3 regions of the Comamonas squillarum genome follow, and region 1 is predicted to be linked to each of the others. Evidence: predicted binding sites of a transcription regulator. Region 1 holds the regulator's gene; each other region holds the start of a gene.

Evidence for each region. Region 1 encodes FNR, which switches genes on or off when oxygen is low (the NO sensors DNR and NnrR bind a similar motif). Its sites were predicted from a motif close to TTGATNNNNATCAA; they were not measured.
Region 2: the regulator FNR is predicted to act here: its motif matches at 1,018-1,031, upstream of N4T19_RS01000 (OmpW/AlkL family protein).
Region 3: the regulator FNR is predicted to act here: its motif matches at 1,041-1,054, upstream of N4T19_RS15755 (universal stress protein).

What each region holds. Positions count from the first base shown of each region.
Region 1 covers NZ_CP104377.1:2,024,587-2,028,608, forward strand. The annotation lists gene N4T19_RS09470 (sulfite exporter TauE/SafE family protein) at 1-667, shown strand, start outside; gene hemN (oxygen-independent coproporphyrinogen III oxidase) at 688-2,070, opposite strand; gene fnr (fumarate/nitrate reduction transcriptional regulator Fnr) at 2,222-2,944, shown strand; gene N4T19_RS09485 (universal stress protein) at 3,094-3,537, shown strand; gene N4T19_RS09490 (malonate--CoA ligase) at 3,648-4,022, opposite strand, start outside.
Region 2 covers NZ_CP104377.1:219,148-223,169, forward strand. The annotation lists gene N4T19_RS00995 (DUF808 domain-containing protein) at 1-904, shown strand, start outside; gene N4T19_RS01000 (OmpW/AlkL family protein) at 1,193-1,804, shown strand; gene N4T19_RS01005 (O-acetylhomoserine aminocarboxypropyltransferase/cysteine synthase family protein) at 1,903-3,186, opposite strand; gene N4T19_RS01010 (YeiH family protein) at 3,305-4,022, opposite strand, start outside.
Region 3 covers NZ_CP104377.1:3,379,516-3,383,537, reverse strand. The annotation lists gene N4T19_RS15765 (LysR family transcriptional regulator) at 1-77, shown strand, start outside; gene N4T19_RS15760 (metallophosphoesterase) at 119-964, shown strand; gene N4T19_RS15755 (universal stress protein) at 1,209-1,631, shown strand; gene N4T19_RS15750 (LysR family transcriptional regulator ArgP) at 1,806-2,750, opposite strand; gene N4T19_RS15745 (D-amino acid dehydrogenase) at 2,838-4,022, shown strand, end outside.

The DNA.
Region 1 (4,022 bases):
GATGGCGATTGCCACCTCGATGGCGACCATCGTCTTCACCTCGATGTCCAGCGTGCGCGCCCACCACCAGCATGGCGCGGTGCGCTGGGACCTTGTCAAACGCCTGGCCCCGGGCATTGTGCTGGGCGGCCTGCTGGCCAGCCTGGGTATTTTTGCGGTGCTCAAGGGCAGCTACCTGGGTTTGTTTTTTGGCCTGTTCATTGGTTACTCGGCACTGCGCATGTTCCGCAAGCCCAATAGCCAGGCCATGCGCGCCATGCCGGGCACGGCCGGCCAGCTGGCTGCGGGTGGCGTGATCGGCTGCCTCTCGGGCCTGGTGGGCGCGGGCGGCGCCTTCATCAGCGTGCCTTTCATGACCTGGTGCAGCGTGCCGATGCACAACGCGGTAGCCACGAGCTCGGCGCTGGGCTTTCCGATTGCGGTCACCAATGTCATCGGCTTCATGGTGGCCGGCCTGCACCTGCAGGGGCTGCCACCGCATTCGCTGGGTTATATCTGGCTGCCCGGCCTGGCCGCCATTGCCACCTGCAGCGTGCTGACCGCGCCGCTGGGCGCCCGCGCCGCGCACCGGCTGCCGGTGGGCCAGCTCAAGAAGATCTTTGGCGGCATCTTGCTGTGCCTGGCGCTCTACATGCTCTACAAGAGCCTGGCGGCCTGGCAGGGCTGAGGCCTGCCCACGCCCTGCCCTCAGATAATCCGCGAGAAGCGCGCCCGGTTGCGGTCGGCCTGCAGGTTCTTGTCAAACACCATGGCGACGCCACGCACAAAGTACCAGCCCAGCTCGGTCACATTGATCGATTCGTCGCTCAGCTGCACCAGGCCCTGCTCCTGCAGCTCACGCAGCTGGGCCAGCTCGGCGGCAAAGTACTGCGCAAAATCAATCAGCCAGGCCTGCTCCAGCGATTCAATCGCCAGGCACCCCTGGCACATCAGGCCCATGATCACCGTGCGGCGCAGCAGGTCGTCGCGCGTCAGTGCCAGCCCACGCACCACGGGAATCTGGCCCTGGTCGATCAGGTCGTAGTACTCCTCCAGGGTCTTGGCATTTTGGCTGTAGGTGGCGCCAATGCGTCCGATGGCTGACACGCCCAGCGCCATAAGATCGCAATCGGGCTGGGTGCTGTAGCCCTGAAAGTTGCGGTGCAGGCGGCCCTGGCGCTTGGCCACCGCCAAGGCATCGTCGGGCAAGGCGAAATGGTCCATGCCCACATACACATAACCGGCGGCTTCCAGCGCCGCCAGGGCCTGGGCCAGCATCGCCAGCTTGTCGGCGGGGCTGGGCAGGTCCTGGGCCTGGATGCGGCGCTGGGGCTTGAAGCGCTCGGGCAGGTGCGCATAGGCATACAGCGCAATGCGGTCGGGCCGCAGCGCGTTGACCTGCTCCATGGTGCGCACAAAGCTGGCCGGGCTTTGTTGGGGCAGACCATAGATCAAATCGATATTGATGGATTCAAAGCCGATAGCGCGCGCCTGCTCGACCAAGGCAAACACCTGGTCAGCGGGCTGCTCGCGGTGCACCGCCTTTTGCACCAGCGGGTCAAAGTCCTGCACGCCAAAGCTCAGCCGGTTGAAGCCGAGCCGGTACAGGTGCTGCAGGCGCTCGCCGCTCACAGTGCGCGGGTCGACCTCGATCGCGTACTCGCCACCGGGCTGCAGATGAAAACGCTCTTTGACCATATCCATCAGGCGGCTGAGGCCGGCATCGGTCAGGAAGGTGGGCGAGCCCCCACCCAGGTGCAGTTGGCTGATGGTCGGGCGGGCGCTGACATGGGCCAGTTGCAGGTCCAGCTCGCGCTCGAGGTAATCCAGGTATTCGTCGGCCCGCTCGGCGTGCTTGGTGATGATCTTGTTGCAGGCGCAGTAGTAGCACAGCGAGGCGCAGAACGGCACATGCACATACAAGGACAGCGGCGACAGCCGGCCCGCCAGACCGGTGCCGCGTTGCGCCAGCGCCAGCTTGTACTCATTCGCAGCAAAGGCTTCAACAAATCGGTCTGCGGTAGGATACGAGGTGTAACGGGGGCCGGGAACATCAAAACGGCACAGCAGTTCGGGGGTCAGGGAAATCATGGTTCTTCTTCCTAGCGGACGCCCCAATGTGCCCCAAGGCCTGCCACGCGTCCTTGATGTACATCAAGAAGCCTCTGGGCGCCAGCACGCACAATAGGCCCATCCAAGGAACGTCGTTCCTATCTGAATAGTTGTTCACGGGTATTGATACATGACATCCAACTCCATCAAAGTAGCGTGCTCCAGCTGCAATTTGCGCGAGCTGTGCATGCCCGTGGGACTGTCGGCCGAACAGATGGAGCGCATCGACGAGATCGTCGCCACCCGGCGCAAGATCAAGCGCGGCAGCGCGCTGTTCCGCAACGGTGAGACCTTCACCTCCTTGTATGCGATACGCACCGGTTTCTTCAAGACCAGCATCGCCACCGAAGACGGGCGCGACCAGGTCACCGGCTTCCAGATGGCGGGTGAGATCATCGGCCTGGACGGCATCGTCAACGACCGCCATTCCTGCGACGCGATTGCGCTCGAAGATGCCGAGGTCTGCGTGATGCCCTACTCCTCGCTCGAAGACCTGTCGCGCGAGGTGACCGCCTTGCAGCACCATGTGCACAAGGTCATGAGCCGAGAGATCGTGCGCGAGCATGGCGTCATGCTGCTGCTGGGCAGCATGCGCGCCGAAGAGCGCCTGGCCGCCTTCTTGCTGAACCTGGTGCAGCGCTTGCATGCCCGGGGCTTTTCGCAGCATGAGCTGATCCTGCGCATGACGCGCGAGGAAATCGGCAGCTACCTGGGCCTCAAGCTCGAGACCGTCAGCCGCACCTTCTCCAAGTTTGCCGAGGAGAACATCATCGAGGTCAAGCAGCGCCATGTGCGCATTCTGGACACCGACAAGCTCCAGGGCCTGATCAACACCCAGGCCTGCTCGGCTTAAGACCCTGTTCCAAGTCGCTCCGCCAGCGGATACAAACGCGGTCTGATCCGACATCCGCTCAAGCCGCAAGCGGCGATGCTCTGAGTTGCATCCACGGCAAGGCTGCCACCCACAGCCCTGCCCCATGTCTGACCTGAAAGGAGCCTGCCATGTACCAACATATCCTGCTTGCCACCGATGGCTCTGAGCTGTCCGAGAAGGCCGTGCGCCACGCACTGGCGCTTGCCAAGCTGAGCCATGCCACGGTGACTGCCGTCAACATCTCGCCCAACTACCCGCGCAGCTACTTCGAAGGCAGCACCATGCAAAACCCCGATGACATTGCGCGCATCGAGGATGGCTGGGAACGCGCAGCGCAAGGCATTGTCGATAAGGTGGTGGCCGAAGGCGCCGCGACCGGCGTGCCCATCAAGACCCTGGTGATCAAGTCCGACATGATTGCCGAGGCGCTGCTGGAGACGGCGAAGAAGGAAAACTGCGACCTGATCGTCATGGCATCGCACGGCTACCGGGGCTTGAAGCGCCTGCTGCTGGGCAGCGAAACACAGCATGTACTGACCCATGCCACGATACCGGTGCTGGTACTGCGCTGATCGCCGTATAACCGCATCATCCCCATAGCAAACCCTCGCCTGCGGCAGCTTCTGAGCGGCCACAGCGCGAGGGTTTTGTCATGGCGGCGCATGCCGCCTCCATAGGCGCATCAGCCCTTGAACAGGTCCTGGTACTGGTCGCGCAGCAGGTTCTTTTGCACCTTGCCCATGGTGTTGCGTGGCAGCTCGCCCACGACAAAGCAGCGCTTGGGAATCTTGAAATTGGCCAGCTGCTTTTTCAAGGTCGCAATGATGCCGTCGGCATCGAGCGGTTGGCCCGCCTTGGCAATGACCACCGCCACACCCACTTCGCCAAAATCGGGGTGCGGCACGCCGACCAGCGCGCTTTCCGCGACGCCCGGCAGTTCGTTGATGAAGCCCTCGATCTCGGCCGGGTAGACGTTGTAGCCGCCGGAGATGATCAGGTCCTTGCTGCGGCCGACGATGGTCACATAGCCGCGCGCATCGATCTTGCCTACGTCGCC
Region 2 (4,022 bases), 1.8 Mb from region 1:
CACGGCCATCCTGGACGATGTGGCCACGCAGACCAAGGTGGCGGTGCAGAAGACCGCGGGGGTGCTGGGCGACGACCTGGCGCTGAACGCCGAGCAGGTGACTGGGGTCAAGGCCAACCGGGAGTTGCCGGTGGTCTGGGCCGTGGCCAAGGGCTCGCTGAAGAACAAGGCCATCCTGGTGCCGGCCGCGCTGTTGATCAGCGCCTTTGCGCCCTGGCTGATCACACCGCTGCTGATGATTGGTGGCGCTTTTCTGTGTTTTGAAGGGGTGGAGAAGGTGCTGAGCCTGTTCCACAAGCCCCAGCACACCCACGATGCCGTCAAGGAGTCGGCGCAGGCCGCTCAAATGGGCGTAGCCCCTTCATCGGTCAAAGCGGCCAACGAGAAGAACATGGACCCGGTGGCCTATGAAAAGGCCAAGGTGGCCGGCGCGGTGCGCACCGACTTCATCTTGTCGGCCGAGATCATGGCGATTGCGCTGGGCACTGTTGCCAGCAAGCCGATTGCCGAGCAGTTTGCGGTGTTGGTCGCTGTGGCGCTGGCGATCACCGTGTTTGTCTATGGTCTGGTCGCCGGCATTGTGCGCATGGACGATGTTGGCATGTGGCTGATGCGCAAGACCAGTGCCGCAGCCCAGGCCCTGGGCCGGGGCCTGATTGCGTTTACGCCCTGGCTGATGCGTGGCCTGTCGATTGTCGGAACGGCTGCGATGTTCATGGTGGGTGGCAGCCTGCTGGTGCATGGCATGGGCCCGATCGAGCATTGGTTGGAGAGCACCGTAGCCCCGATGGGTGGCGTGGTGGCACTGCTGGCCCCAACGCTGGTGCATGTGGCTGTTGGCGCAGCCATTGGTGGCCTGGTGGTGCTGGCGGTGGAGGCCTGGCACAAGCTGCGCGGGCACTGATCGCAAGCAGCAGCGCATGGCTGCTGGCCGCGTCCCTCGGGCGCGGCGCAGCAAGAGGCAGAAGGCGGCATCGCAACAGCGGGCCGCCTTTTTTCATCGCTTGTTTTGTCTCGTTGATCTGGGTCAGGGCCGCGCAGCCCGCTTAAGCAGAAGATGCAGACATGGACAGCAGAAACAGCTCTGCCGCCTTCAGATACGGCGCTTGGCGCGGGTGGGGACATGCAGATGCGGCCTGGGTTCAGCTACTTTTCAATCCATGCGAGCAAGATCGCAGCGAGGGCAATGACGATGAAAAAAATGATGTTGGCAGCGGCAGCTGTATATGCAATGGCGTCGGGCGCGGCGATGGCGCAAGAGGCGCAAAGCCCCTGGCAAGTGCGTGTGCGCGCCGTGCATCTGGACAGCGCCAACAAGGACTCCACCGGCCTGGGCCTGTCGATCAATGACAAGACGATTCCCGAAGTGGATGTGAGCTACTTCTTCACGCCCAATATCGCGGCAGAGCTGGTGCTGACCTACCCGCAAAAGCATGACCTGCGCTCGGACGGCGCCAAGATCGGCACGCTCAAGCACCTGCCGCCCAGCCTGCTCGCGCAGTACCACTTCACCAATATGGGCGCCTTCAAGCCCTACCTAGGCGCTGGTGTGAACTACACGCGCTTCTCGAACGTGAACTTTGCACCGGCTGTTGAGGCCGCGCTCGATCCATCGATCAAGAAGAACAGCTTTGGCCCGGCGCTGCAGATCGGCTTTGACTACATGCTGGACAAGCACTGGTCGATCAACGTCGACGTGAAGAAGGTCTACATCAAGACCGATGTGCGCTCGGCCGGCACCAAGGTGGGCACTTTTAAGGTGGATCCTTGGTTGCTGGGTGTAGGTGTGGGCTACCGCTTCTAAACAGGTCCTCATGCCCGCTCCTGGTGATCCAGGAGCCACAGAGCACTGTGTTTGAGCCGCTTGTTGAAAGCGGCTCTTTTTTTGCGTGCGACGGCCCCTCAGACCTTGGCCAGCGCCTGCTCCAGATCGGCCAGCAGGTCATCGACATGCTCGATGCCGACCGACAGGCGCACCATGCCTTCGCTCACGCCGGCTTTCTCCAGCTCTGCGCTGTCCAACTGGCGGTGCGTGGTCGAAGCCGGGTGCGTCGCCAGCGATTTGGCATCGCCAATATTGACCAGGCGGGTGAACAGCTGCAGCGCATCCAGAAAGCGGGCACCGGCGGCGCGCCCTTCGCCGTCTGCGGCATTGAGGCTGAAGGACAGAATGCCCGAGGCGCGGCCGCCCGACTGCTTTTGCAAGGTGGCATGGTCCGGGTGGTCCGGTAGGCCCGCATAGCGCACCCAGGCCACCTTGGGGTGCTTTTGCAGCGTCTCGGCAATCTTTTGCGTGTTCTCGCAGATGCGGTCCATGCGCAGCGCCAGGGTCTCGATGCCTTGCAGGATCTGGAAGGCGTTCTGCGGCGAAATGGCTGCGCCCATATTGCGCAGCGGCACGACGCGCGCGCGGCCGATGTAGGCCGCAGGGCCCAGCGCTTCGGTGTAGACCACGCCGTGGTAGCTCACATCGGGTTCATTGAGGCGCTTGAAGCGCGCCTTGTGCTCGGCCCAGGGGAACTTGCCGCTATCGACGATGGCGCCGCCCACGCTGGTGCCATGGCCGCCCAGGTACTTGGTGAGCGAATGGACGACGATGTCGGCGCCATGCTCGATGGGGCGCAGCAGATAGGGCGAGGGCACGGTGTTGTCCACGATCAGCGGCACACCATGGCGGTGGGCCACATCGGCGAGCGCGCGGATATCGGTCACATTGCCCAAGGGGTTGCCGATGGACTCGATGAACACGGCCTTGGTCTTGTTGTCGATCAAGGCGCCAAAGCTGGCCGGGTCGCGTGGATCGGCAAAGCGCACCTCAATGCCCTGCTGCGGAAAGGTATGGGCAAACAGGTTGTAGGTGCCGCCATACAAGGTGCTGGCCGAGACGATGTTGTCGCCCGCTTCGGCCAGCGTTTGGATAGCTGCGGTGATCGCTGCCATGCCCGAGGCCAGCGCCAGCGCGGCAATGCCGCCTTCGAGCGCGGTCACGCGCTTTTCCAGCACATCGGTGGTCGGGTTCATGATGCGGGTGTAGATATTGCCGGGCACCTTCAGGTCAAACAGGTCGGCGCCGTGCTGCGCGCTGTCAAAGGCGTAGGCCACCGTTTGGTAGATGGGCACGGCCGCAGCCTTGGTAGTGGGGTCGGGCGAATAGCCTGCGTGAACGGCCAATGTCTCGATGCGCATGGTGTTGGAATCCTTGTGTGCTTGGCGGAATGAATCGTTGGTTGTTGTAGCAGTTTTGCGCGCCGGGCCAACGATTTTTTGGGTATGAGCTTATGAGGCCGCAGAGCCCCGAGCCCCCTCAGAGCCAGGTATTGACCGCCAGCCCGCCCAGCACCAGCCAGACAAACAGCACCAGGGCCAGCAGCAAGGGCTTGATGCCCGCAGCCCGCACGGCGCGCACATGGGTGGTGAGCCCCAGGCCGGCCATCGCCATCGTCAGCAAGGCGTTGTCCCACTGCACACCGATGGCGAGCGCCTGCGCAGGGATGACGCCCAGCGAATGGATGCCCGCGACTGCGACAAAGCCCAACGCAAACCAGGGAATGGTGATCTGGCGGGCCTGCACGGCGCCACCGGCTGCCGGCTGCCGGACCGCTGCAGCGCTGCCAGGGCGCCTGGCCAGCCACAGCGACAGCGCGATCAGAAACGGGGCCAGCATCATCACCCGCACCATCTTGGCGACCACGGCGGTGTCGGCCGCGCTGCTGCTGATGGCGCCGCCAGCAGCGACCACCTGCGCCACCTCATGCACGGTCGAGCCCACCCAGAGGCCATAGCCGGACTCGCTCATCTGCAGGCTGGGCGCGAGCCACTGGTAGAGCACCGGGTACAAAAAGGTGCCCACGGTGCCAAAGACCACCACGGTGGCGATGGCGACCGCCACATCATCGGCGCGCGCCTTGGCCACCGGGGCGGTGGCCAGCACGGCCGCTGCGCCGCAGATGGCGCTGCCCGCGCCCACCAGCATGCTGGTGCGGGCATCCAGCCCCAGCCAGCGCTGGCCCAGCCACTGCGCC
Region 3 (4,022 bases), 1.4 Mb from region 1:
CGGCGCTGGAATGGATGCTGCATGCACTGGAGCGCTCGGCCCGGGCGGCTTTTCCTGACCTGGAATTACCGATGTAGCGGGCTGCAAGGCGCTAAAGCCCATGGTAGGCTAGGCGACCATGCACCTGCAAATTCTGTCCGACCTGCATCTGGAGACCCACCCCCATTTCCGTGCTCAGCCTGCGCCCGGCGCCCAGTTGCTGGTGCTGGCCGGCGACATTGGCTCCTACCAGAATGGCTCGATGCTGGACGATAAGGATTTTGGCCTCACCCAGTTCAGCCCGCAGCAGGCTGGCGGCCATTGGCCCGAGCCGGTAATCCTGGTGCCTGGCAACCACGAGTTTGACAACCAGGATTTCGATGCCGCCCGGCTGCGCCTGCGTGCCAGCTGCGAAAAGTTGGGCATCACGATGCTGGACTGCGACACCCTGATCATCGACGGCGTGCGCTTTATCGGCACCACACTCTGGTCCGACTACGACGCCATTGCCCTGCACAACGGCGTGACCGAGCTGGGCGCGCTGATGAAGCAGCGCGAGAAGGCCTTCAAGGCCGCGAACTTTTACTTGACCAAGGCCCAGATGCAGCGCAACGGCCAGCCCTTTTTGGCCGCCGAGATGCGCGACGAAGCGCTGCGCTGCCAGGAATGGCTGCGCGCCGCACTGGCCGAGCCCTTTGATGGCAAAACCGTCGTCATCACCCACTTTGCGCCCAGCCTGCGCAGCGCCGATCCGCGCTATGGGCTGACGCCCGGAACCGCCGGTTTTTGCAATGTGCTCGATGACCTGCTGCCCTATGCCGACCTCTGGATCCACGGCCACCTGCATGCGCCCAGCGATTACCTGGCCAAAGGCCAGCACAGCGATGGCCGCCCCTGGCAATGCCGGGTCGTGGCCAACCCGCTGGGCTATGCGCGCAAGGGCGAGCAGGAGAGCTTCAATCCGCATTGCCTGGTGGCGGTGTAGCCAGGGTCGATCCACTTCCGGCATTCCCTCTGCCAAGCCCAAATCCAAGGGTTTTTACCTAAATTTGTCGCCGCGCCTGATGCATATCAATGCCCGTTTGACGATAAATCTATATGCTGATACACATGATTTAGCCTGTAAAGCGCGTTCTCGCTGATGGAGCGCGGGTTTGCCAGGCCACAGTCCAGCGTTGGTGGCGCCACCGGTGTTGGGTCCCTCACCCCTTTTTTGAAGGAGTCAAGGCATGCGTATTTTGTTGGCCGTTGATGGCAGCCCCTACACCCAGAAGATGCTCGATTACCTGGCAGCGCACGCAGAGTGGCTGACGCCCAACCACCATTACACGGCGCTCACGGTGCAGCCCCTGCTGCCGCCCCGGGCTGCCAAGGCCTTGGGCAAGGCGCTGGTGGACGACTACCACAGCGAAGAGGCGCAGAAGGTGCTGGTGCCGGTGCAGGAGTTTCTGGCCGCCCACCAGGTCAAGGCCGTGGCCGAGACTGCCGTAGGCCCGATCTCCCAGACCATTGCCGAGACGGCCGATAAGGGCGGCTATGACCTGCTGATCATGGGCACCCGCGGCCATGGTGCGCTGGCCAAGCTGGTGCTGGGCTCGGTGGCGACCCAGGTGCTGGCCGAGAGCAAGCTGCCGGTATTGCTGATTCGGTAAATGGATCAGATCATGCGTCTGTCATTTGCTATTCACCATATAGCAATACTTGGCGCGGATACTGCGCATGCAATGGATGTCACTGATGAGGGAGGGATGGAACCACCGGTGCGATGAATGCCTGTGGACATCCGGAAACTGCTTGCATCCCCCTGGGGGTGCAGGCAGTTTTTTTTATGCCTTGACCATGGCGCGAGCGGCCGCCGTGGGCGGCGCCAGGCTGCTCTTGGCGCTGTGCACCATCGCATCGCTCAGGGCGCCCAGCAAGGCCGACTGCAGGTTCCAGCAGTGCCAGTACAGGTCGACGCGCAGCACCTGGGTCTCGGCCACATTGACCAGGCGGCCATCGGCGAGGTAGGGGCGGGCCAGCAGCTCGGGCACCACGCCCACGCCCCAGCCAGCGGCCACGGCGCGCACCTGAGCTTCGGAGTTGGGCACATAGAGCTGGTGCAGGCCGACGGTCTTGAGGCCCATCGCGCGGGCGACAAACACGCGCTGCATGTCGTCCTTGCGGTTGTAGCTCAAAAACGGCAGGTGCTTGAAGTTGCTGCGGTTGATTCCTTGCGGCACATGCTGCTGGGCAAAGGCGGGCGATGCCACGGCGATGTAGTGCATCGCGCCCAGCGCGGTCACGCGGCAGCCGCGCAGCGCCTGCGGCATGGTGGTGACGCAGCCGAGCACCTCGCCGGTGCGCAGCAGCTCCAAGGTGTGGTCCTGGTCGTCGGTGATGATCTCCAGCGGCAGCTGCTGCAGCGCGATGTCCTGCAGTGCATCGAGCGCCCAGGTGGCAATGCTGTCGGCATTGATGGCAATCGAGATGGCCTCGTCATGCGCATTGCGGCGCATGGTGTGGGGCAGCAGGCTGTGCAGCTCCTGCTCCAGGTCGGTGCGCAGCAGCCGCAGCTGCTGGGTGTGCTTGAGCAGCAGCTGGCCGGCAGCGGTGGGCCGCAGCGGGCGGCTGCGCACCACCAGCACCGAGCCGATCTGTGCCTCCAGTGCGCGCAGCCGCTGCGAGACGGCCGATTGCGTCACATTCAGGCGCAGCGCGGCCTTCTCGAAACCGCCTTCTTCAATCACGGCGGCCAGGCATTCCAGCGCGATAGGGTCCAGGTTGCTCATGGGGCTCCAGTATTAGTAGAACTGATGAATCCTGAAGAAGTTTAATTGCACTTTATGTTACAGCCAAGATGCCAGACACTGAGAGGCATGAAAGTCATCATCCTCGGCGCCGGCATCATCGGCACCAGCACTGCCTGGCATCTGCTGCAACTCGGCCACGACGTCACCGTCGTGGATCGCCAACCGGACGCGGCGCTGGAGACCAGCTATGCCAATGCCGCGCAGATCTCGGTGAGCTACTGCGAGCCCTGGGCCAACAAGCATGCCCCGCTCAAGGCGCTCAAGTGGATGTTCGACAAGGAGGCGCCGCTGCTGCTGCGCCCGCATGCCGATCCGCATCAATGGCGCTGGCTCACGCAGTTTCTGGCCGAGTGCAATGACCGCTCCTTTGCCCGCAATGTGCAGCAGATCGTTGCGCTCGGTGCCTACAGCCACAACGCCTTGAAGGCCGTGGTGGCCCAGACCGGCATCCAGTTCAACCGGCTCGAGCGCGGCATTGCCCACTTCTTCACCAGCGACGAAGCGGTGCAGGATGCGCAGATGGCCGTCGACCTGATGCGCCAGTACGGTGTGAACCGCCGCATGGTCAGCACCGAAGAGTTTTTGAAGATCGAGCCCGCCTTCAAGCCCTATGCCGCGCATATCAAGGGCGGCACCTTTACCGAGAGCGACGAGAGCGGCGATGCGCGCGTGTTCACGCAAAAGCTCGCCCAGCTCTGCGCCCAGGGCGGTGTGCAGTTTCTCTACAACCACCGTGTCGAGCGGCTGAATGTGGCCGGTGGCGCGATCGACTCGGTCACCGTGCGCGCCACCGCAGCAGGCGCAGACAGCAGCCCGCGCACCTTGCAGGGTGATGCCGTCATCGTCGCCTGCGGCAGCTATACCGCGCCGCTGTTGCGCACCTTGGGCCTGAATGTGGCCATCTACCCGGGCAAGGGTTACAGCGCCACCTTGCCGATCTTGAAGCCTGAGGCCGCGCCCTTTGTCAGCTGCATTGACGATGGCAACAAGCTGGCGATGAGCCGCCTGGGCAACCAGCTGCGCGTGGCCGGCACGATCGAGCTCAACGGTTTTGACAGCTCGCTGGACAGCCCCCTGGCCAAGGCCCGCTGCCACATGCTGGCGCGCCGCATCGAGGAGCTGATGCCCGGCGTCTGCGACACCCGCCTGCCTGAGCAGGGCGGCAACCCGCAGTTCTGGACCGGCCTGCGCCCCGCTACGCCCACCAATATTCCGTTCATCGGCCGCACCAAGATCGGCAAGCTCTGGATC